Regions from separate parts of the Brevibacillus sp. IT-7CA2 genome, predicted to be linked through region 3. Evidence: riboswitches for the same ligand, from Rfam matches in the RefSeq annotation. Region 3 holds a riboswitch; each other region holds the start of a gene.

Region 1 (5,513 bases), on a different contig from region 3:
CCTCGAAGCAAAAAATCAGCGTCGTGAAGAAAGCATCGAGGGATATCGCGCGGAAATCAAGGATGAATCTTCGCAGGCTTAACCTTGCTACCAAACGTCTGGCGCCAACTACGCGTCAGGCGTTTTTTCATTCTATCAGGCAAAAGTGCAACAAAACATGATTTGTTTTGCGAAACATGGTAATCTGTAAGGGTACAAATTGAAAAAGAGGAGAAAGACTTATGAAGCGACCAGAAGATACACGCGTCGTTGTCGGCATGTCCGGCGGAGTCGACTCCTCCGTGACGGCTTACCTGCTTAAGCAACAGGGATATGACGTCATCGGCATCTTCATGAAAAACTGGGATGATACCGATGAATTCGGCCACTGCACGGCGGAAGAAGACTTCCAGGATGTCCGGCGCGTCTGTGAACAGATCGGCATTCCATATTACACGGTAAACTTTGAAAGAGAATACATGGACAAGGTATTCCAGTATTTTTTGGATGAATATAAACGGGGACGTACACCGAATCCGGATGTCATGTGCAACCGTGAAATCAAGTTCGGTGAGCTTCTCGCCAAGGTCATGGATCTAGGGGCAGATTATATTGCAACTGGCCATTACGCGCAGGTCAAATACATCGACGGCGAGTACAAGCTGATTCGTGGTGCTGACAACAACAAGGACCAGACTTACTTCTTGAATGTATTGGGCCAAGAACAGCTATCCAAAACGATGTTCCCGATTGGTCATCTCCCGAAACCTCAAGTAAGGGAGATCGCAGAGAAAGCAGGGCTCTATACAGCGAAAAAGAAGGACAGTACAGGGATCTGCTTTATTGGGGAGCGTAACTTCCGCGACTTCCTGCAAAACTATTTGCCTGCCAGACCAGGAAATATCGAGACCGTAGATGGAGCGGTCATCGGTACGCACGACGGACTGATGTACTATACATTGGGTCAACGACAAGGCTTAGGAATAGGCGGAGGTCATGGCACGAGCGGACAGCCTTGGTTTGTTGTAGACAAAGATCTGGAGCGGAATGTCCTGATCGTTGGTGAAGGCTCTGATCATATCCGTCTGTACTCGAAGAGCCTCTTGGCGACCAACGTGAGCTGGGTGAGTGATAAGACTCCTTCTGAAACGTTTACTTGTACAGCGAAATTCCGTTATCGCCAGCCAGATCAGGGAGTAACCGTTCACCTGCTGGAGGATGGTACCGTAGAAGTTGTATTTGATCAGCCGCAAAAAGCAGTGACACCCGGTCAGGCTGTCGTCTTCTACGATGGGGAAGTATGCTTGGGTGGCGGTACGATTGACAAGGTACGCTTAGTCGATAAAGAGAACTAAGATAGACGGGGGAAGCACTCGGTGGATGCTACGAAAAAATCAAAAGTGATTATCGTTTCGTTTTTGGCGGGAGCGGTTCTCTTGGCGATCATCTCTTATTTCGGGATGGCCTCCTTGGGTAAAGAGCATATGGCGACGATCCAAAACGTCATCAAGGAGAACGGTGGGGTTGTTACCGCAGGTGGAGTGACAGCGGTTCCGCTGGAGGAAAGTCCTTTTACTAACAGCGGAAAAGGCAATACCATCTACCGAATCTACTATACGAAAGAGGGGCAAACGTTGACGGCTTGGTATCGTGCTGATAACGAATCCTCCATCAAGAAAGAGCCGGAAGCATGGATTCTGCCGTAAAAACAAGGATAAACCTGACTGGGAGAGTGAAGGCATCACATGACCCAACATGCTGGACTGCGTGAGCTGGCTGAACTGATTCGAAGACTCGAGCCAGAATTAGCGGGTGCACAATTAAGTATTCTTGCTCATGAAAATAAAGAGGGAATCGCAACGCTGTTAGTGGAAGGACTCGGGACGAAGGTTGCTGTCCAAAACAGCTCCGGCGAATATGCGAATCATTTGGCGGTTTTGCGTGTAGGAGCGAACAAGTACACCTTCGCGCAAGATTGGAGAGAAGTGTACATCAGTGAAATCAATTACTGCGCGTGTCGCATACCTCCGGGGGCACATGGATTGTTGGTTCGCCATATCGATTATCCAGGCGTGATTTATGATGTCTCACGAAAACTGGCCGAACATCAAATCAATGTTTCCAAATTGAATGTATCGCGCGAGCAAAAAGGGAAGAATGCCCTGCTTATCTCTGTGACCGATGAAGAGATTACACCGACGATTGTATCTGCCATCGAAGAGCTACCCCAAATCACCAAAGTGATATCTCTACAGTAAGCGAGTCATGATAAACAAAAACTGCCCGTTTTTAGCGGGCAGTTTTTTTCGTAGCGAATTTGAGTCCTTGGTTAATTAAGACTGGCAAGACGGACGAATGATTTTCGTCAGCAAATTCTTTAAAGGAAGCCTTGATCTGACCTTTGCCTATGGAGGACAATCGTTCGATCATCGCCAGAGATTTTTCTTTGACCAAGAATCGCCCATCGTTTTCCAACTCTCCGATGGTGAGAAGAGCATGGACGTCGAGCTCATCTGTCAGCAGGCCCGGCAATTGACTCTCCTTCGCAAGCAGTACGCTCTCATTCCAGTGGATCGAGGGACTGCCAGCGATATAACGCTGAAAAGCGTGTGGTCTCGACAAAAGTACATGCAAGACAAACAAGCCACCTAACGAATGCCCAAAAATCGCTTGCTGCGTCCGATCGATGGGGAAGTCGTTTTCGATGCTAGGCTTGAGCTCCTCCTCCAAAAAGGTGAGGAACTGCTCCGCTCCCCCCATCTGAGGCCAGTCAGCTCCTTTTGGGTTGCCAGGAAGCTCCGAGACAGGAACTTCATACGTGTAATCAAAGAAACGGGCAGGATGGTACGGACCGTCCGTTGGATACCCAATCCCGACGACGATAGCAGGATACACGCCAGTTCGTTCAGGACTGCGTGATTGTATTCGTATCGCTTCGGTCATGGTTGCAAAAACAGAGTTGCCATCTAGCAAATATATGACGGGAAAGCCTGATTCCGGAGGGGGATCGGCAGGTATACTTACGAAAATGTGATAGTCCCGCTCTTGATAAGTCATGATTTTACTGTAAGATCGAGGAATGACGACAGGTTGATAGTCGGTGCTTTTCATGAGGGCTACTCTCCAATCTCTCCAAGGCTAACCAACACACAAAATCTATTATATGAACGAGAACCAGAGATTGGCAATAGCCGAAAAAGGAGAATAGTTAGTTTTCGAAAAGAGCGCATACTGAGCTTGACTCCTACGATATATTGAGGTAAAGTAAGTTTTACCAACTACATATTGATGCGGTGAGGTGTTTACCAGCCAGATTTGGTAGACTTAATAGGGAAGTCGGTGAGAATCCGACGCGGTCCCGCCACTGTAATGAGAGAGTTCCATTTGCGAAAGAATGCCACTGATCATGAACGATCGGGAAGGTGAAAATGGAGCGATGATCCAAAAGCCAGGAGACCTGCCTAACCGCTTGCACTGTTTAACCTACGGGAGATAGGGAAGTGTTCGAGCGCGCAATTCGCATTGGCGAATTGCTAGATGGAAGTCATCACGCGCATTCGGCATGTAAACGTCGGATGCGCTTTTACTTTGGCTAAATATCATACATACAGAGTAAAAATAGCAGGATAGGATGAGGGACATGCTAATCGCTTATGATTCAAAAACAGGAAACGTCCGAAGATTCGTCAACAAAATTAATTTGCCACATGTGGAAATTAATCAAGATATGGTGCTGGACGAGCCGTTCATTTTGATAACATACACGACGGGCTTCGGACAAGTGCCGGAGAAGGTGGAGACGTTCCTGAAGCGAAATCATGTCAATCTGCGCGGAGTATCCGCCAGCGGCAACCGCAACTGGGGAACCAGCTTTGCCAAAAGCGCGGATACGATCGCGGGCCAATATGGCGTTCCGGTGATATCTAAATTTGAACTGTCCGGTACCGGCCGTGACGTGGAACAATTTACGAGTGGGGTGGCAGCAATTGCGGCATATTGAATTGAACAACGAACTGATGCAGCGTGGCAACGACGGATTTTATCAACTGGAAAAGGATCGGGAAGCGGTTGCGGTCTTCATGGAAGAAGTGCAGTCCAATACGATGACTTTTGGCAGTGTCAAAGAACGCATGGACTATTTGATCGAGAATGACTTCTATGAAAACGTCTATGAAACATACACTGTTGAGCAGGTCGATGAAGTTTACCGTTTGGCCTATGACGCTGATTTTCAATTTGCTTCGTACATGGCTATCTCCAAATTTTATAAAGATTACGCCTTGAAAACGAACGATAAATCGATGTACTTAGAGCAGTATCCAGACCGGGTGGCCGTTGTGGCACTGTCCCTTGGACAAGGTGACTTTGAGCTCGCCAAGCGTTTAACAGTATCCATGATGGATCAACGCTTGCAACCAGCGACACCAACCTTCCTGAACGCAGGCAAAAGCCGCCGTGGAGAAATGGTCTCCTGCTTCTTGCTTGAAATGGATGATTCACTGAACTCCATCAACTTTATTTTGGGAACATGTATGCAGCTATCTAAAATTGGCGGCGGTGTGGCCGTGAACTTGTCCAAGCTCCGTGGACGAGGAGAGCCGATCAAAGGCGTCGAGGGCGCAGCAAAAGGTGTCATGCCAGTTCTCAAGCTGTTGGAAGATGCGTTTTCCTACGCGGATCAAATGGGGCAACGCAAAGGCTCAGGTGCAGCGTACTACAACATCTTCGGCTGGGATATCAACGAGTTTCTCGATTGCAAAAAGATTAATGCGGATGAAAAAGCACGCATCAAAACGTTGTCCATCGGCCTGATCGTACCAAACGTGTTCTACAAGCTGGCTGAAGAAAACAAGCCATTGACTGTGTTTGCTCCGTACTCCGTGTACAAAGAATATGGCGTGCATCTGGATGATATGGACCTCGATGACATGTACGAGGAGCTCTTGGCAAACGATCGCATCAAGAAAAAGACCGTCATGAGCGCACGCGAGATGTTGACCAAAATCGCGATGATTCAAATGGAATCGGGCTATCCGTACATCATGAACAAAACGAATGCGAACAACAACCATGCACTGAAAGATCTTGGTTCAGTGAAAATGTCCAACCTGTGCACGGAAATCTTCCAGCTGCAGGAGACTTCGACGATTAGTAATTACGGAGAGATGGATATCATCCGTCGCGATATTAGCTGCAATCTGGCATCGCTCAATATCGTCAACGTGATGGAGCGCAAAATGATCCGTGAATCCGTCCACGAAGGAATCGAAGCCATTACAGCCGTGAGTGACATGACGCGTGTAGAAAACGCTCCAGGCGTTCAAAAGGCAAACCGTGAGCTGCACTCAGTAGGGCTCGGTGCGATGAACCTGAACGGTTATCTGGCAAAGAACAGAATCGCTTACGAAAGTGAAGAAGCCAAGGATTTCGCTCGTACGTTTTTCATGATGATGAACTTCTACTCCTTGGAAAAAAGCATGGAAATCGCCAAGGAAACAGGCAATACCTTCTTGGGCTTTGAACAATCGGAATAT
Region 2 (5,513 bases), on a different contig from region 3:
GAAAACAAGTAGCGATGGATCTTCCACTCATCGTTTTCACGACGGAATACGAACAACTCGTTATTTCCTTCCTCAACCTCGACATCTGCTGAGAGAATGTGTATGCGTCCAGCAGAACTCGTGCGTGCCCAAGCCCAGTCTCCTGTCACTTCGATTTCATAAATTTCGAAGCGGACGTTGAGCTTGATGGTGTTAAATACATGCTCATACCCAGCGCGCACTGCGTCGCGCCCGAATAGTGCCGGGGCGTGTTGTGGCATGAATACAGGTTCAGTACTGTAAAGAGCAAGTATGGTATCTATATCATTGGCATTTAGTGCAGATTCGTAAGTTTTGATTACCGTTTCGATTGACATTTGATGATCCTCCTCGTATTTGTTGTCTGTTCGTTCCTGGTTGAAACTAGTTAATGAGTTCGCTTGCATCACCCCTTTCAAAAAGATTCGATATCTAACTTTTAGCATTTGTTTTTGTTAGATATCTAACTATAGGTGTAAGGAGAACTTCTCTATTTCAATAGAGAAGTTCTAAAAACGTTGTAACACCTTCTCCAGAAGGTTTTCAAGCAACTCACCTTCTGTCTCGGATAATCCACCGTACATCATTTCCCGGATACGATTGGATACCTCTTGAAAAATCGGTTGTAGTTCCATTCCTCTTTGTGTGAGCTTAATATAAGTGATTCTGTTGTCGTTGACGTCCTTCTCGCGAATTACATAACCACACGCAACCAGTTTGTTGACGAGGACAGTTACCGTTGGTTTCGTTCGATGAATGTACTCAGCCAATTCCTTCATGGTCACATTGTCATGTTTATACAAACAAAGGAGAATGTCACCGTGCGAAGGTACAATTCCTTCTACACCATGCTTCTCAAGCTCAGAAATAATGAGCTTATTGACTACATCTCTAATATGGCTAATGAGTGAAGCTGCATTTCCTTTTATCATGAGATCAGTATAGTTCGATATCTAAGTATTGTCAAGCGAGTGAGACAAAACCCCCCGATCCCATTTAGGACGAGGGGTTTTGCTCCTTACAACTCTGCTTTCCGCCTTTTTCGTAACGCATGTCGTTCCTTTGCTTTTTCAAACTGATTACGTTCTTCCTCTGTGGTGGGAATGACATTCGGGACAAGCGTCGGCTTTCCTTGATCGTCGAGGGCAATCATTGTCAGATACGCGCGTGCTGTCATGCGCTTTTCCCCTGTCAACAAGTTCTCCGCTTCCACTCTCACGAATACTTCCATCGATGTCTTATGAGTCCAGGTGACATAAGCCTCCAGGTTGATCGCTTCTCCTGTCTTGATTGGTGCGAGAAAATCGAAGGAATCGCTGGACGCAGTGACAACAGGTTTACGGCAATGTCGCATGGCTGCGATGCAGGCGATCTTGTCTACATATGCCATGACTTTCCCACCGAAAATGGTGTGGTGGTGATTGGTATCCGGTGGAAAGACGAGATCAGTCAAAAAGGTTCTCGATTGTTGGATCGGTCGTGCTTCAGTCATCATTTGTGGTGTGGCTCCTTTCATCGTGTGCAACTTCCCTACTGGGCTGTCAAACGACTCCGAATCGCCTTCGTTGCCGCAACCATGTTTCGTAATGACTGAACGGTTTCTTCTCTCCCTCGTGTCTTCAGCCCGCAATCCGGGTTAATCCAAAATTGATCTGGTGGAAGTACTTGTACACCTCGTGCTACCATATCTTCCATTTCTGAGACAGCTGGAATTCGGGGGCTATGGATATCGTATACGCCAAGCCCGATGCCTTTGTCATACGTACCTGTTTCGAATACAGACACGAGCTCTCCATGGCTGCGGGAAGTTTCAATCGAAATCACATCGGCATCGAGTTCGCTGATGACATCCATGAAATCATGGAATTCGCAATAGCACATATGTGTATGAATTTGGGTGCTCGGTGCAACGGTGGAGGTCGCTAGACGAAACGCTCTGACAGCCCATTCGAGATAAGCTGCCTGCTCTTCGTTTTTGAGCGGCAATCCTTCGCGCAGCGCTGGTTCATCGACTTGAATCATGAGAATCCCCGCTTCTTCCAATGCTTCTACTTCTTTTCGCAATGCCAATGCGATTTGCTCGCACACCTCTTGTCTGGAGACATCGACTCGAGCAAACGACCAATTCAGAATGGTTGCTGGGCCAGTTAACATACCCTTCATTGGTTTGGCGGTCAATGATTTTGCATACACACTTTCTTTGACCGTCATCGGTGCTACAAACTCCACATCTCCGTAAATAATAGGTGGCTTCACGCAGCGCGAGCCATATGACTGCACCCAACCGTTTTTCGTGAACAAAAAGCCATCGAGCTTTTCGCCAAAATACTCAACCATATCTGTTCGTTCGAACTCCCCATGAACGAGGACGTCCAGACCGAGCTCTTCTTGTATCTCTATCCATTCCTTGATTTGCGCCTGAATGAAAGCATCGTATTGTTCCACTGTCCAGTTACCTTTTTTAAACTGCTGTCGGGCTTGGCGAACCTCAGCTGTCTGCGGGAAGCTTCCGATTGTAGTAGTTGGCAACAGTGGCAACTTCCACGTATTTTGTTGAATCTCTCGACGTTCGAGATAAGGAACACTTCTTTCAAGTTTTGCAGCAGCTATTTGACGTAAAGCATTCTGCACTTCTCGACGATTCCTCGCTGGAGATAATGCCAGCTTCAGCAAGTCCGCTTCATTTTGGGCGATCTCTTTCGAAATGACATACTTACCGTATCGGAGTCCTTGGACTAAGAGCTGTACTTCCCCAAGTTTTTCGTCGGCAAACGCCAATGCAGGCATGACTTCCTCTGGCAAGTCGCTCTCTGCTTCAACCGTTACAGGTACATGCAACAAACTACTGGACGGCTGCAGCCACAGCTTTTCGAGTGGAACGATCTCGGAAATTTCTTTGACCAGCTCCCACTTCTCCTCAACGGACGCACGCCATATGTTTCGACCGTCGATGATTCCCGCTCCGAGAATCTTGTCTGCTGGAAACCCGTGTTTTTTCAGATTGGTCAGATTGCGCTTCGCTCCGTGTACAAAATCAAGACCAATTCCTTTTACCGGTAAGGGAATCAGCTCCTCGTACCAATCCACCGCTTCAAAATAGGTTTGCAGCATGCACTGTAGATGTGGTAGTGCTTGACCGATTTGTGCATAGATACGTTTGATGATGGCGCGATCATGCTCCGATACATCCAGTACAAATGCAGGCTCATCGATTTGCACCCATTCCACGCCGTGCAGCTCCAACTCGCGGAGAACGTCTATGTAAAGCGGAACGAGTTGATCCACGACGATTTCAAATTCGTTTTTCTCATATCCTTTGGACAATTTGACAAACGTATACGGGCCTACAATGACGGGCTTTCCGATGATGCCAAACTTTTCTTTAGCCTCCAAGTATGCCTGGAGAGGCTTGTTCTCGGTTATGGCTGGTTGTCGTGCACCAAACTCCGGGACGATATAATGGTAGTTCGTGTTAAACCATTTCGTCATTTCGCTGGCGACAGCTTCCTTCGAACCACGAGCCATGGCGAAGTATGTGGCTAATGAAACCGGGCCTCCCTCGTATTCATAACGCTTGGGGACCATCCCAAACATCACAGCCATATCCAGCATGTGATCGTAGTACGTAAAGTCACCCACAGGGATCAGCTCGACCCCTTTTTCCTGCTGACGCAACAGGTTATGGTGACGGATTTGCTCCATTTGCTGTACCAGGCTTGCCTCATCGATGGTGCCTGCCCAAAATGCTTCCAATGCCTTTTTCCACTCGCGGTTCTTCCCGATCCGTGGATATCCCAAATTGCTGCTTTTCATGAGCTTCCTCTCCATTCTTTATTCGATCTTGACTTGAATCCGCCCAATAAAAAAGGCATCTCCAACGATCAAAAAGAACGTTAGAAATGCCAAATAAGCACTGAGATCACAGCATCCTAACACCTCCCTATCTCCCGTAGGTTAAGCAGTGTCGTCGAAACAGGCAGGTCTCCTGACTTTGGGATCATCATCTGCACATGCCTTCCCAATCCGTTTGGATCAGTGGCTGATAAATGTGCCGACTCCCCTCATACAGTGGCGGGACCGTGTCGGATTCTCACCGACTTCCCTTTTCATCTTTGGTTGATCTTGATAACCAAAGAACCTGTTCCCACTCTTATGAAATTATCGTGGTTCTGTGAAGTGCCCCAGTAAACGAGCAGGGCAGCATACTGTTCATACAGTAACACAGAATCCATTTTTTGTCATACTAAAATGTAAAATCATCATCGGTCAACGGCTCTACGTTTAGCGTGCGGACATAACCATTTCCTTTTTTCGAGAAGAAGTCATGCTGCTTCGTCTGCGTGCGAATGCCATTCAGCACGATCGGGTTCACTTCTTCCTCCGGGAATAGCGGGTCCAGCCCCAGATTCATCAAAGCCTTGTTCGCGTTATAGCGCACGTACACATGAACCTCTTCAGCCAATCCGATTTCCGTATACAACGAAGTCGTATAGGCCTCTTCATTTTCTTGCAGCTCATGCAAAAGGGCATACAGCTCCTCTTTTGCTGCGGTCTGCTCGACCACACTTAGGCCTTGATAGACTTCTTGCGCGAGAACGCCGACATAGAGTCCGTGGATGCTCTCGTCGCGAACAATCAGATCGATAATTTCCCCGCTGCTTGTCATCTTGCCTTGACCCGCTAAATAGAGCGGATAGAAGAAGCCGCTGTAAAACAGATAGCTTTCCAGGAAGACGGACGCTACCATCGCCATGTACAAGTCTTTCGGTTTCTCAATTTCTTGATAGCGTTTCGAGATGAGGGCCGCTTTCTTTTGCAGATGTGGATTGTTTTCTACCCACGAAAAAATACCGTCAATCTCTTCAGTCGATGCCAGCGTTGTAAAAATACTGCTGTACGATTTGGCATGGATTTGCTCCATCATGCCCATGAAGGCGAGAACCGCTTTTCTTTGCAGTCCATCGACATGCTCCATGATCTTCGGCATCCCTACTCCACCCTGAACCGTATCCAGCAAGGTGAGACCGCCCAATACTTTTTTATATGTGTCGCGTTCAGTCGCACTGAGCTCCATCCAGGACATCTTGTCATCTGACAGTGGAATCTCATCATCCGTCCAGAACTGCATGATGTTTTGATTCCAAAACGTCATCGTAAAATCGTCGTCCGGCCTGTTCCAATTGACTGCTTTCATATGGCGTTCCTCTTCTCTTTTTGCTTGATGCTTTTCCATTTATAAATCGAGTTCACTAAACAGCGCAGCTAATGCACTCTTCTACAGTCAAATGCTTCGTACGCGTATAGTAGAGTGACTTCAGACCTTTTTTCGCTGCGTAAATGTAATAGCGAGCCAGTTCTCTGGTTGAAATATTGCTGTTCACGTGCAGCACAGTCGAAATTCCTTGGTCGATGTGCTCTTGAATTTCGGCAATCAGATCAATCACTTTGAATTGATCGATCACATACGCCGATTTGTAGTAAAAATAGTTTTCCTG
Region 3 (5,513 bases):
ACGTTGACGCCGCAGGGGCAGCCAGGCAATCCGAAGCCGCGTTTGTTCCGATTGCCGGAACATCAAGCTGTCATTAACCGGATGGGCTTCAACAATCACGGTGCGTATTTGGCTTCCCAGCATTTGGTCGGTTACGCATACTCAGATGTTCCGATTGGGATTAACATTGGGAAAAACAAAGTAACGCCGAATGAAGAGGCGGCCATCGACTATAACAAATGTATGGACATGCTCTATGCATACGGTCACTATTTCGTCATTAACATCAGCTCTCCGAATACCCCGAATCTGCGTGACTTGCAGGAAACAGAGAGCTTGCGTCATTTGGTGCGTGCAGTAAGGGAAAAGGCGACCGAAATGGAAGCGCGTTCCATCAAGAAAAAACCGATATTGCTGAAAGTAGCACCAGACATGTCGGATGAGCACATGCGCGATGTTGTTCACGCTGCTGTTGAAGAAGGCATTTCCGGAATTATCGCTACCAATACGACACTGTCACGCGAGGCGGTTTCCGGACATCGATTTGCCGAGGAAGCTGGTGGCTTGAGCGGAAGACCTCTTACGGAGCGTTCCACTGCTTGGGTGAAGGAGATTTATCAAGAAGTAGGAGACAAGGTACCAATCATCGGTGTCGGAGGCATTTATAACGGCGAAGACGCCTACGCGAAAATCCGAGCAGGAGCCAGTCTCGTTCAGGTGTATACGGGGATGATTTATCAGGGCCCAGGTATCGCCAAACAAATTAACAAAAAGCTGCTCAAGCTCATGCAGCGCGATGGTTTTAAACATATTAGTGAAGTAATTGGCGTAGACGCAAAAGAATAGATAGAACAAGTACGCATAGGTCGATGGCTCCGTTTGTAGTGGGTCATCGACTTATGCGTTTTTGCTTATATTCTTCCGATTTATGTAGTGATCCGGTATAATGATGTGGACAAACATGAATTGTCTGTCAATTTCATATTGTCGGCGTTAGGTGCCTTTATGTGACGCATAAAGGGTAACAGGGAATCGGGTGAAAGTCCCGAGCGGTCCCGCCACTGTAACCAGGGAGCTCTCTTTGAGAAGGAAACCACTCATTTTTGTATGGGGAAGGACAAAGAGCGCATGGATCTGGAAGCCAGGAGACCTACCTAGTAGCCACACCCACAGAACCTTCGCGGAAAGGAGCGGTGAATACGAGGCAATGAGGCTGTATAGTCAGTCTGTTGTTTTGTGTGCACATCTCGTCCATTGATGGATGGGATTTTTTTGTTTGTAGGCAAAGAACGAAAGTCAGTGAAGGAGGAATGAACATGAATCGATCTCGTCTCGTATCAACTTGTCTGATGATCGCTGGCTTTGTCCTGTATTTTTTGCTCAATGAACCAGAGACAGGACATGCGATGCACATCATGGAAGGGTATTTGCCATTATCCTGGGCCTTATTTTGGTGGGCTGTCTTCTTGCCATTTTTTATTCTTGGGATTCGCTCGATTAACAAGATTGTCAAAGAACATCCCGAAATGAAGCTCCTTATTGGCGTTGCTGGAGCGTTTGCGTTTGTTTTATCTGCATTGAAAATCCCTTCGGTTACAGGCAGCAGCTCTCACCCGACTGGAACGGGGCTTGGCGCCATTATGTTTGGGCCTTTTGCGATGTCTGTGTTAGGGAGCATGGTGCTCTTGTTTCAAGCCTTGCTTTTGGCACATGGAGGTTTGACTACACTAGGGGCAAATGCTGTATCCATGGCTGTAGTAGGACCACTAGTGGCATTCGGAATCTATCGGATGATCATGAAGGTCAACGGAAGCCAACGTCTGGCTGTTTTTGCGGCGGCTGCTTTGGCTGACCTCGCTACCTATGTGGTGACTTCGATTCAACTGGCACTCGCATTTCCAGCTGAATCTGGTGGAGTGTTGGCCTCGTTTGCCAAATTTGCAGGAATTTTTGCATTCACGCAAGTACCGCTCGCAATCAGTGAAGGTCTGTTGACCGTCCTTGTTTGGAACTGGTTGTTATCTTACAACGCAAAAGAGCTTACACAGCTTCGTTTGCTCAAACGGGAGGAATCGCTGTGAAAAAAGGATGGAACTGGCTTTTACTCTCGGGGGTAATCGTACTCGCGATTGTCCCGCTGTTGCTGGTGCAGGATTCGGAATTTGGCGGCGCAGACGGCGTGGCAGAGGAAGCGATCAAGGAAATTGCTCCGAATTACGAGCCGTGGTTTCAACCGCTGATAGAACCACCAGGGGGAGAGACGGAGAGTCTATTGTTTGCGGTACAGGCGGCGTTGGGAGCGGGAGTGGTTGGCTACGCTGTAGGCTTGTACAAAGGTCGTTTGGATAAACGGAAAAAATGAACGGGCTGCAACTAGATTCTCTCTCTTATCAAAACAGGCTGAAACGTCTGCCGCCAGCTCATAAGCTATTGCTGGCGAGTGCATTGTTACTACTCGTCTTGGTGGGACATGTATGGATGCAGATGGCCGTCGTTGTTTGGATGACGGTATGGGTAGTGGTGTATGCCCGGATTCCTGTCCGTATCTATGGTGTCTTTATGATCGTGTCGCTCTCGTTTTTCGTGGCGGGGCTCCCTGCCCTATTGGTAGAAGGGGCGAGAGCAGGAGAAGTACACGTCCAGGTCGCGGCAGCATGGGAGTTGGGTTCGTATGTGCTCTATGTGCCTACGTCATCATTTAGTAAAGTTTGGGTTTTATTTTGGCGTACCATGGCGAGCTTATCTTGCTTTGCCTTCATTTTGTTTACCGTGCCGTTTGCTGAAATCTTGCAGGTGCTTCGCCGGCTTCGTATGCCTGTCCTTGTGACTGACTTATTAATGATCATGTATCGGTTTATTTTTGTGTTGGTAACGATTTCTCATCAGCTATGGATTGCCCAACGTTCTCGCGGAGGTCATCGCGGCTTCCGCGCGACACTTCGGGATACAGGGGTTCTCGTTGCGCAATTGTTTGTCAGAGCAATGCGCAAATACGAAGCTTTGCACAAAGGAATGGCGGCTAGAGGCTTCGGGGAGAGCATGCAGGTGCTCTCGTTTCATACACATGCTCGCTCGCGCCGCTATGAGTGGGAATCAATAGCAGGCTGTATGCTGCTGGTACTGCTTGAGTGGTGGACAGGAGGTTGGTGGTTATGACATCACGGTTGTTGGAGTTCATCGATTTGCAGTACACGTATCCGGGAGGGCGGGGCCCCGTCCTGTCAGGGCTGTCCTTATGGATTCCAGAGGGGAAAAAATGTGTCCTTTTGGGACGAAATGGCTGTGGGAAGTCGACCTTGTTCTTGCATGGAAACGGGATCATCGAGCCACAGCAGGGACAGGTGCTGTGGAAGGGGAAACCGCTGGTCTACAAACGAGCCGCACTGCAAGAGATGACACAAAAGGTAGGCTTGGTCTTTCAAGATCCCGAGCATCAGCTGATCGCAAGCACGGTCGCGGAAGATATATCCTACGGTTTATGCAATCAGAAGCTGCCTGAGGACGTAATCCGGGCAAAGGTAGAAAAGGTGCTGGATGCATTCGGATTGAGAGAACTGGCAGAAGCTCCGATTCATCATTTGAGCCTGGGACAAAAACGGCGTCTGGCACTCGCGGGGGTCATGGTCATGGAGCCTGAGCTTTTGCTGTTGGACGAGCCTACTGCGTATCTGGATCGCTATCAGACAAAAAATTTGTTGCGGGAGCTCGATGCCATTCACCGGCAAGGAACGACTGTTTTGATGGCGACACATGATATGGATATTGCCTTTGAATGGGCAGAATGGATTTGCATCATGGATGAAGGCAGGCTTGTGTTCGCGGGAGATCCGCAGGAGGCATTGGAAAATAGAACTATGCTGGAGAGTCTTCATCTGGGTATGCCGTTGCTCGTTGATGTGTGGGAGGCCCTGCCTGAACAGTGGAAGCGGGAACTTGGCGGTAATATTCCACGTTCGGTCGACGAGCTGCGAAAAATGCTCAGTGTTCAGCGGGTTTGGTGAATGGAGTGGGCGCTTTCGGGTAAGCTAACCCCAAAAAGCCATGGAGGTACACAGTATGGAACAAGACTCTGTCACTAGCACATCGGTCCCGAATCATCAGGAAAAAGGAATCTCTCGTCATGTAAAGGATGAACTGATGTATCAAGTATTGGAGAAAGAGATGACTACCGTCGAGCAGGAAAAGAAGATAAAAGATGATTATTTAAAAGGAAAGGCGTAAATTTGCGCCAAAAAGCCCTTTTCGCCACATAAGGCATGAAGGGCTTTTTTGCATGGAATGGTCTAAGTAATATTTACGGTAGAGCAAATCTTGACCGCGGGTAAGAAGATTTGTGCGAATTTTGTAGGGATATGTCCATTCATCACGAATAACGTAAAGAAGGCACTTACTTACAATGGGAGAAGTGATGAGGTTGTGATTTCAACTTTGAATAAGACGCTATGTGTTCAGCAACTCGTAGAAAAATTAAGAGACAAGCAGCTTCTTCATGTACCAATCGCTGATCTTCGAGAATCCAATAAAGTGTTGTATGAATACGTCAATCAGCTCAATGACTCGATTGCGATCATTCCGACCACGATTAATTCTGTTATTACAGGTGTCATCCGTTTCCAGGAAGGGTACTTTATTACCTTGGGCATGCTCATTTGGAAAGACGCCAACAAAAAAGGGGCGTTCAAGGAAGGGACGTTTCTTTTTTACAAGCATGACGCTCATGATTCGATTGAGGATTGCGTCCATATTACCAATTCCATCGAAAATCACAATCTGATGGAAAGCTTGTTCTTTGCGTGCTGCGAGAGCAAGGATGGCGATTCCGTACTTTCCTATTCGCATATCGAGCATGCGATTACATACGGAGAGCTGTATCGTGATATGAAGTCCAAAATCAAAAAAGGATTTGCGTAATTGCTGCAAAACGAGATCACGGTCATTCGTACACACAATCGGGGAAGAATAGATATTTTGGATATCAGAACAACTTTACATGCCAAGTTTTGGATGATATACTACTGAAAATTTATAAAATATTCCAATTGAAGAGGAGTTTTCCTACTTGATGATCAAAAAGTAACGTCTTGCCATTCACCAGTTGGCCCGACCCCCTCCATGTAAATGGTTTTGTCTACCCACAAATAAAAACTACTTACAACAAAATGGAGGAATATCACGATGAGTAAACCTGAAATGAATGTTGCCTTAGTAGTCGGTCCGGATACGGACCTGGATAGCCAAGCAATCCGAAATACACTTGAGTATTTTGGAGCCCGAGTCTTTACGTACTGGATTGGTCGACCAAGCGATTTGATCGATGTATTGAATGGCAGCGACCTATACCCAAATACCGACATGATTATTCTGAATTTCCATGGCGATGAGGGAAGCCTCATCATGCCAGAGCTGGGCGAGGACGTTTACGAGGAAGGAGAACCAAAGGGTGGTTTTGGTCCTGACGAGGTAAGGCGTTTTGCCAAGCTGGATGGAAAAATCGTGTTAGGTAACGGATGCTCGCTTGGTGATCCCGAATTAGC
Region 4 (5,513 bases), on a different contig from region 3:
CTTCATAATCGCCAGTATTTGCTCTCTCGGTCTGCTGCTGCCAAGACCGTCCGCGAGGTCCATCCACCCATCCATATGAAGACCACCAGTCACGTAGACCCATGCGACCAACGTCAAAATAGCCGCGATCCAAGGACTAAACAACAGCAGGCCTGCCTGATGTACACCCCATAGCAGTAAACCGATGATCAAACCAACTGCGGGATACCAGTTGACGCTTTTTCTCCACGCATCCTCTGAAGGACGAAGCCACGGAACCGGAATACGCGTAAAAAACGAGATCGCGTGTAAAAATGCATTCATCCTTTGATCCTCCACGGTATCCCTGACAAAACCGCGTAGACGGCGTCCGCTTGTCGCGCACTTCTCTGATTGACATCGCCCAGCACATCCGCGAACCATCTGCCCAAACGACTCAAGGCTACACCGCCCAATCCGACCTCGCTTGTAACAGCAATGACTCTTTGCGGGGAATTCTGAACGAGGAACAGCCATGCCTCTGCCTCCTGCAACAGGGCTTGCGTGTGTGAAGGACTTCTCCATTCCGACTCATCCACGCTCATCAACCGATTACTCACCCAGGTGGACAGACAATCGATCAACACCACATCATACTGCTCACTAAATGCTTGGTAATCGGTTAAGCGCTCTCCTACCTCCACACAGCCCCATTCCAACGGACGACGTGCCTGATGCAGCTCGATTCTCTGCTTCATTTCATCATCCCAGGCCTTGCCTGTCGCCACGTACAGGACTCGACTGCTCAACGTCATCGCAAGCTCTTCCGCGTAGCGGCTTTTTCCTGAACGGACACCGCCTGTTACCAGCACCAAGCTCATCGCTGTTCACTTCCTTCCGCATGGACCTCGCGAAGCGCTGCCAGAAGTCGTTCATTTTCCTCTCGTCCACGCACTGCGATTCTCACATCATGTGCCGTCAAACCGGGATACATCGCACAGTTGCGGATCAGAACGCCTTTTTTGCCGAGCCGTGCCTGCAATTGTTCAGCTGGCAATCCTTCTGGCGATCGCAGCAACAAAAAGTTTGCCTCCCCCGGCCATACCTGCCAGCCCAACTCACTACGGATGCAATCAGTCAAATACGCACGTTCTGCTTTTATGAGCCTGCGCGTCTGTTCCTCGTATGCCTGCTCCTGCAAGCACAGTTCTCCAGCTAAAAGGGCTAGTGCATTCACGCTCCAGCTCACTTGCTTCTGGCGCATCTTCGCAATGACATCTGGATGCGCAATCGCATAACCCAGGCGCAATCCCGGGATCGCGTACATTTTCGTCATCGAACGCATCAAAATCACACGGGGAAAGCGCTCCAGTTGCGTTGCCAATGTATACTGCCGCTCTTCCTCCACAAAATCGAGAAAAGCCTCATCCACGATGAGCCACGTATTGGTCTCTTTCGTCCATTCCGCCATTTGACGCAGCTCATCCGGTTGATACAGGATTCCGGTCGGATTGTTTGGCGACCCGACAAATACGAGATCAGACTGCGTAAAAAGAGTGTGCAGCTCTACAGGATCGGGCTTGTACCCGTTCGCCTCCTTCCCGAAGCAGCCAATGACATGGGCACCATACTGCTCGGAAAGTTGCGCGTATTCCGAAAAGCAAGGATATACCACACCAACCGTTTGCGGCGAAAGACCGAGAATGGCCAATGCCATTGCCTCTGCTGCACCATTGGCAGGCAGCAACCATTCCTCCGGCACTTGCAGCCGTTTTGCCAGTGCATGACGAAACACACGATGTCCAGGGTCTGGGTAATGCGCTACAGCAGCTAACGAAGCCAGCAGCATCTCACGAACGCTTGCTGGCATCCCCAGCGGATTAATATTGGCACTGTAATCCAGAAACTGCCCTGGCTCTCGACCAAAACGCTGCGCTGCGCTCAGCAAGTCTCCACCATGACCGTACGTTTCTATTACACCTGCGCTTGTCAAAACTCTACCCCCAGCACAGCTGGAATCCCTTCATCGTAGTAATGCTTGATTGGCTTCATCTCTGTCACCAAATCTGCGATGTCCAAAATCTCCTGCTTTGCTGCCCGTCCCGTAATCACGAGGTGGATATGATTTGGCCTGTTTTGAATCGCTTCCAAGACATCGGACAATGGCAACACATCGTCAATCGGGAAGCGGTCAATCGCCAATGCATTATTCAGCTCATCCAGAATGACGACATCGTACGCTCCGGAAGAGAGCTTTTCGCTCGCAAACGCCCAAGCTTCTTTCAATGCCTGACGATGCTCCTCCGGTGTCTTCGTCCATGTGAAGCCAACGCCCTTTTGCACAATTTCAATGCCCAATTTATCGAAAACAATCTTTTCTCCGTAAGTACGCTCCGGCGACTTGATGAATTGAACCATCAGCACCTTTTTTCCGCGCCCTGTCGCCCGCACAGCCAATCCGACTGCTGCCGTCGTTTTTCCTTTGCCGTCTCCTGTGTAAACGAGGGTCAAGCCCCTCTTCTTATCGTTTTTCTCCATCGTGACCACCTCAAAAAGTGACGTATTTAACTCCGCTGTTTCCTCCAAATACTTTCCGAAGCCAACAAAAAAAGCGCTCTGTTTCCCCCAGTACGTAAGGAAAAACAAAGCGCGGATAGCTGAAAGCAACAATCCTCACCTCTTCCTTTGACCCGAAGGAAATCAGTGTAAACATAAAAACAGGCAGGTCTCCTGGCTCGAGGATCATCGCTCTTCTTCTCCTTCCCGCTCCCGGATGGGCAGTGGATGGCATGGTGCCTTGAAGAACAGCTACTCTCTTACAGTGGCGGGACCGCGTTGGCTTTTCACCAAACTTCCCTTTTAACCTTGCTCCTGCGAATCGGTTTCGCAAAAACAAGGACCTGTTTCTCTTCCATATGTAAATGTCATTCGTTTCGTTGACAAGCACTTGCTTTAATAATAGCAAAAGCTACCGAGGATTCAAGCAAAAGCTGCCGATTCGTCGCAGGTGTCAATTGGCAGAAAATTCGAGATAATTATCATTTACTTACTTGACGTTTTTCGTTACCCTATTGGCAAAACAATCGAAAGTGGTGTGCAGTCATGCTATTTCCTCCGATTCCAAAAATACCAGACATGGTCCTCCCCAGCCCACTGCCGATCAATGAATGTGGCGAACCGATGATCCCACTCTCTTCCCTTTGTGAACAAATCACAGTCTATCCAGCCTACTACCACGAGGGCTATGCCGGAACACAGCCAGAAGCCTTTTTGCGAGAAGGGGCAGCACGCAAGCTCGCCACAGCAGTCGCGCAACTGCCTGTTGGCTACAAGCTCGTCGTGTTGGACGGCTGGCGCTCGTTCGAGGTACAGGCATCCTTGTATGAACGTTTCCGTGAAGCCTTGCTTTCACAAGGCTGGCAGGAAGGACCCGCGCTCACCGATGAATTGAGCAAATTCGTCGCTTATCCAACAACAGACCTCTCCAAGCCGTCCCCTCACCTATCCGGTGGCGCAGTCGATCTGACTATCGCAGGACCTGATGGCTGGTTGGAGATGGGGACAGCCTTCGATGATTTCAGTGTAAGGGCTGCAACTCGCCATTATGAAGAACTCGTACAGCCTACACAAAAAGACATCGAGATTCGAGACAATCGCCGACTGCTCTATCATTTGATGACCGCCGCCGGATTCGTCAACTATCCGAAAGAATGGTGGCATTTCGAGTATGGGACGCGCACCTGGGGACAAAAAACGCAGCAGGAGCCGATCTATGGCGGGGTTTTGTCGATGTAAGAAATAACGTCCATGAAAAAGACCGTCAGTGCATTCTGCCTGACGGTCTTGCTTATTCCTTTATGAAACAATCACTGCATAAAATCTGCCATGATGATCTCCGTATCAAACGGCGTAATTCCTTCCTCTAAGGAAAATACCGTATCTGCCTCCTCAGCTTGATCAGTCAGCGTCCCTCTCGCCTGTGCATGAAGCATGAACAACTCATGCAGGGTAGGCTTCACCAACGAGGTGATCGCTCTTCCCATCAGCTCCACCCCTCCGGCATTGGACTCCACATTGTTGGCAAACCGCGGATCGGAATTCAAGGCGATATCCGTCCAAATCACTTTTCTTTCCACGAGATCCAGAATGACCGGGATACAAATCCGCGTGTTTGCGGCGAGGTCAATCTTGTCCTGTACCGTCTGCGGCTCGAAAATTTCCCCTGTCTGTGGCGCCGAACGAATCATCCAGCCAGCGAAGCATTCAGGCAAATCGCAATATGGCTGACTCGTAAACGAATACAGGTTCATGACGACATATCGACCGCCATAGCGGATGACAGAATCCATGTCGATGTCGATGAATTCGCACGCGCCTTTGGGAGCCTCCACAATATCCCCGCTATGGCACGCTTGATACTTGTCGGAACGCAGATTGGTATAGGAAATATGCTCCATGTATTTCCAGTCTTCATTATAGAGCACGGCAGACAAATCGATATCGACTCTGCCTGTAGGGACATCGTTAACGATCCCTTCCCTCCACCACAGGAAAAAGCGAATCGTTCCTCCATCCGGGATCGATAGCCGGGAGCCACGTGCAATCGTGCGTAGTGCTTTGCTGGCGGATCGCATCGAAAACGGAACGAGATGCTCCTGCAGCCGCGGGTCGATATAGACGTTACCCAGCGACGGCAATTGGCCAAAACGGTTCAACAAGGATGTCCGGCAAATATCCGCTGCCTTCTGTCTGATGTCCTCTTGCAGCCCTGGCACTCGGTTTTCGATTGCCTGTACTTTCGCCACTTGCCCTTTCGGAAAAAAGGTCCGCCATTCCCCGTAGCTATCCCGTTTGTTGAAGTGATTCATGACTTGCAAAAGAACTGGAGTCGATACACCATCCGCAATTTTCTCGAAGGCAGAAAGGACTGGACTCCCCTGCTCCGTCAAACGCAATAAATGATCCAGACGACGGGCAAATTCCCCTGGACGCTGTTCAAGCAGCTTGATCGCCGTATTCACATCCGCACGGACCAGCGCCTGCTCTACTTGGCTATTGAACGTCTCGATCTTGTGATTGTTGCGCACAATATCGAATGCTTCTGCCGCTTTCGGATAGCGATCCTTATATTCAAACGGATGCAAGATTTCCCCGAGACGAATCCATCTGTTTTTGTAACGATTCATGTCTTCTACGATATTCGAGCCGGCTTCCAGCAGGCGGAGGAGCAGCCTCCTCTCCCCGCGTTTGAACTTGCGAAATTTTGCAGGCTCTGCCAAGCTCACATCCCCGTCAGACAGCGCCACAGCCAGACGTAATACATCTGTCGCGGTCTTGCAATAGTGGGCAAAAAAAGTAGTAGGAAGCTTGTCATACTTGAGCAGCAGGCTAGCAGCGATCGCCACGTTTTCCTTTTGAGGAATCTCTGCTGGCAGAGCTTCTGCGATGCCTTCATAGGTCTGAATCAAGCCCTCCAAGTCTTCCCTGTCAGTTGCAGAAAGCGAGCTATTGGAGCGCAGCAAGTTCATTCCTACCTGTAGCAGCTCTTCGTCTGT

The links. A riboswitch is a leader RNA that binds a small molecule or an ion and turns the genes downstream of it on or off. The one in region 3 is predicted to bind cobalamin.
Region 1: linked by a shared signal. The riboswitch ahead of nrdI (class Ib ribonucleoside-diphosphate reductase assembly flavoprotein NrdI) and the one ahead of ACM6JA_RS21630 (energy-coupling factor ABC transporter permease) in region 3 are both predicted to bind cobalamin.
Region 2: linked by a shared signal. The riboswitch ahead of metE (5-methyltetrahydropteroyltriglutamate--homocysteine S-methyltransferase) and the one ahead of ACM6JA_RS21630 (energy-coupling factor ABC transporter permease) in region 3 are both predicted to bind cobalamin.
Region 4: linked by a shared signal. The riboswitch ahead of cobO (cob(I)yrinic acid a,c-diamide adenosyltransferase) and the one ahead of ACM6JA_RS21630 (energy-coupling factor ABC transporter permease) in region 3 are both predicted to bind cobalamin.

Annotation. Positions count from the first base shown of each region.
Region 1 is NZ_CATKQT010000011.1:18,226-23,738, reverse strand. Features, by position in the region: gene tlp (small acid-soluble spore protein Tlp) at 1-82, shown strand, start outside; gene mnmA (tRNA 2-thiouridine(34) synthase MnmA) at 222-1,334, shown strand; gene ACM6JA_RS06610 (hypothetical protein) at 1,356-1,685, shown strand; gene ACM6JA_RS06605 (ACT domain-containing protein) at 1,725-2,237, shown strand; gene ACM6JA_RS06600 (alpha/beta hydrolase) at 2,269-3,090, opposite strand; cobalamin riboswitch at 3,259-3,459, shown strand; gene nrdI (class Ib ribonucleoside-diphosphate reductase assembly flavoprotein NrdI) at 3,620-3,979, shown strand; gene nrdE (class 1b ribonucleoside-diphosphate reductase subunit alpha) at 3,966-5,513, shown strand, end outside.
Region 2 is NZ_CATKQT010000011.1:12,422-17,934, forward strand. Features, by position in the region: gene ACM6JA_RS06560 (nitroreductase family protein) at 1-85, opposite strand, end outside; gene ACM6JA_RS06565 (YybH family protein) at 1-356, opposite strand, end outside; gene ACM6JA_RS06570 (MarR family winged helix-turn-helix transcriptional regulator) at 528-950, opposite strand; gene ACM6JA_RS06575 (acyl-CoA thioesterase) at 1,037-1,534, opposite strand; gene metE (5-methyltetrahydropteroyltriglutamate--homocysteine S-methyltransferase) at 1,549-3,831, opposite strand; cobalamin riboswitch at 3,976-4,175, opposite strand; gene nrdF (class 1b ribonucleoside-diphosphate reductase subunit beta) at 4,262-5,212, opposite strand; gene nrdE (class 1b ribonucleoside-diphosphate reductase subunit alpha) at 5,268-5,513, opposite strand, start outside.
Region 3 is NZ_CATKQT010000044.1:414,517-420,029, forward strand. Features, by position in the region: gene ACM6JA_RS21625 (quinone-dependent dihydroorotate dehydrogenase) at 1-825, shown strand, start outside; cobalamin riboswitch at 958-1,152, shown strand; gene ACM6JA_RS21630 (energy-coupling factor ABC transporter permease) at 1,296-2,060, shown strand; gene ACM6JA_RS21635 (energy-coupling factor ABC transporter substrate-binding protein) at 2,057-2,341, shown strand; gene cbiQ (cobalt ECF transporter T component CbiQ) at 2,338-3,135, shown strand; gene ACM6JA_RS21645 (energy-coupling factor ABC transporter ATP-binding protein) at 3,132-3,980, shown strand; gene ACM6JA_RS21650 (hypothetical protein) at 4,036-4,200, shown strand; gene ACM6JA_RS21655 (hypothetical protein) at 4,396-4,890, shown strand; gene ACM6JA_RS21660 (delta-aminolevulinic acid dehydratase) at 5,155-5,513, shown strand, end outside.
Region 4 is NZ_CATKQT010000033.1:202,493-208,005, reverse strand. Features, by position in the region: gene cobS (adenosylcobinamide-GDP ribazoletransferase) at 1-303, opposite strand, end outside; gene cobU (bifunctional adenosylcobinamide kinase/adenosylcobinamide-phosphate guanylyltransferase) at 300-839, opposite strand; gene cobD (threonine-phosphate decarboxylase CobD) at 836-1,951, opposite strand; gene cobO (cob(I)yrinic acid a,c-diamide adenosyltransferase) at 1,948-2,496, opposite strand; gene ACM6JA_RS17625 (hypothetical protein) at 2,507-2,704, opposite strand; cobalamin riboswitch at 2,661-2,877, opposite strand; gene ACM6JA_RS17620 (M15 family metallopeptidase) at 3,061-3,753, shown strand; gene ACM6JA_RS17615 (TerD family protein) at 3,825-5,513, opposite strand, start outside.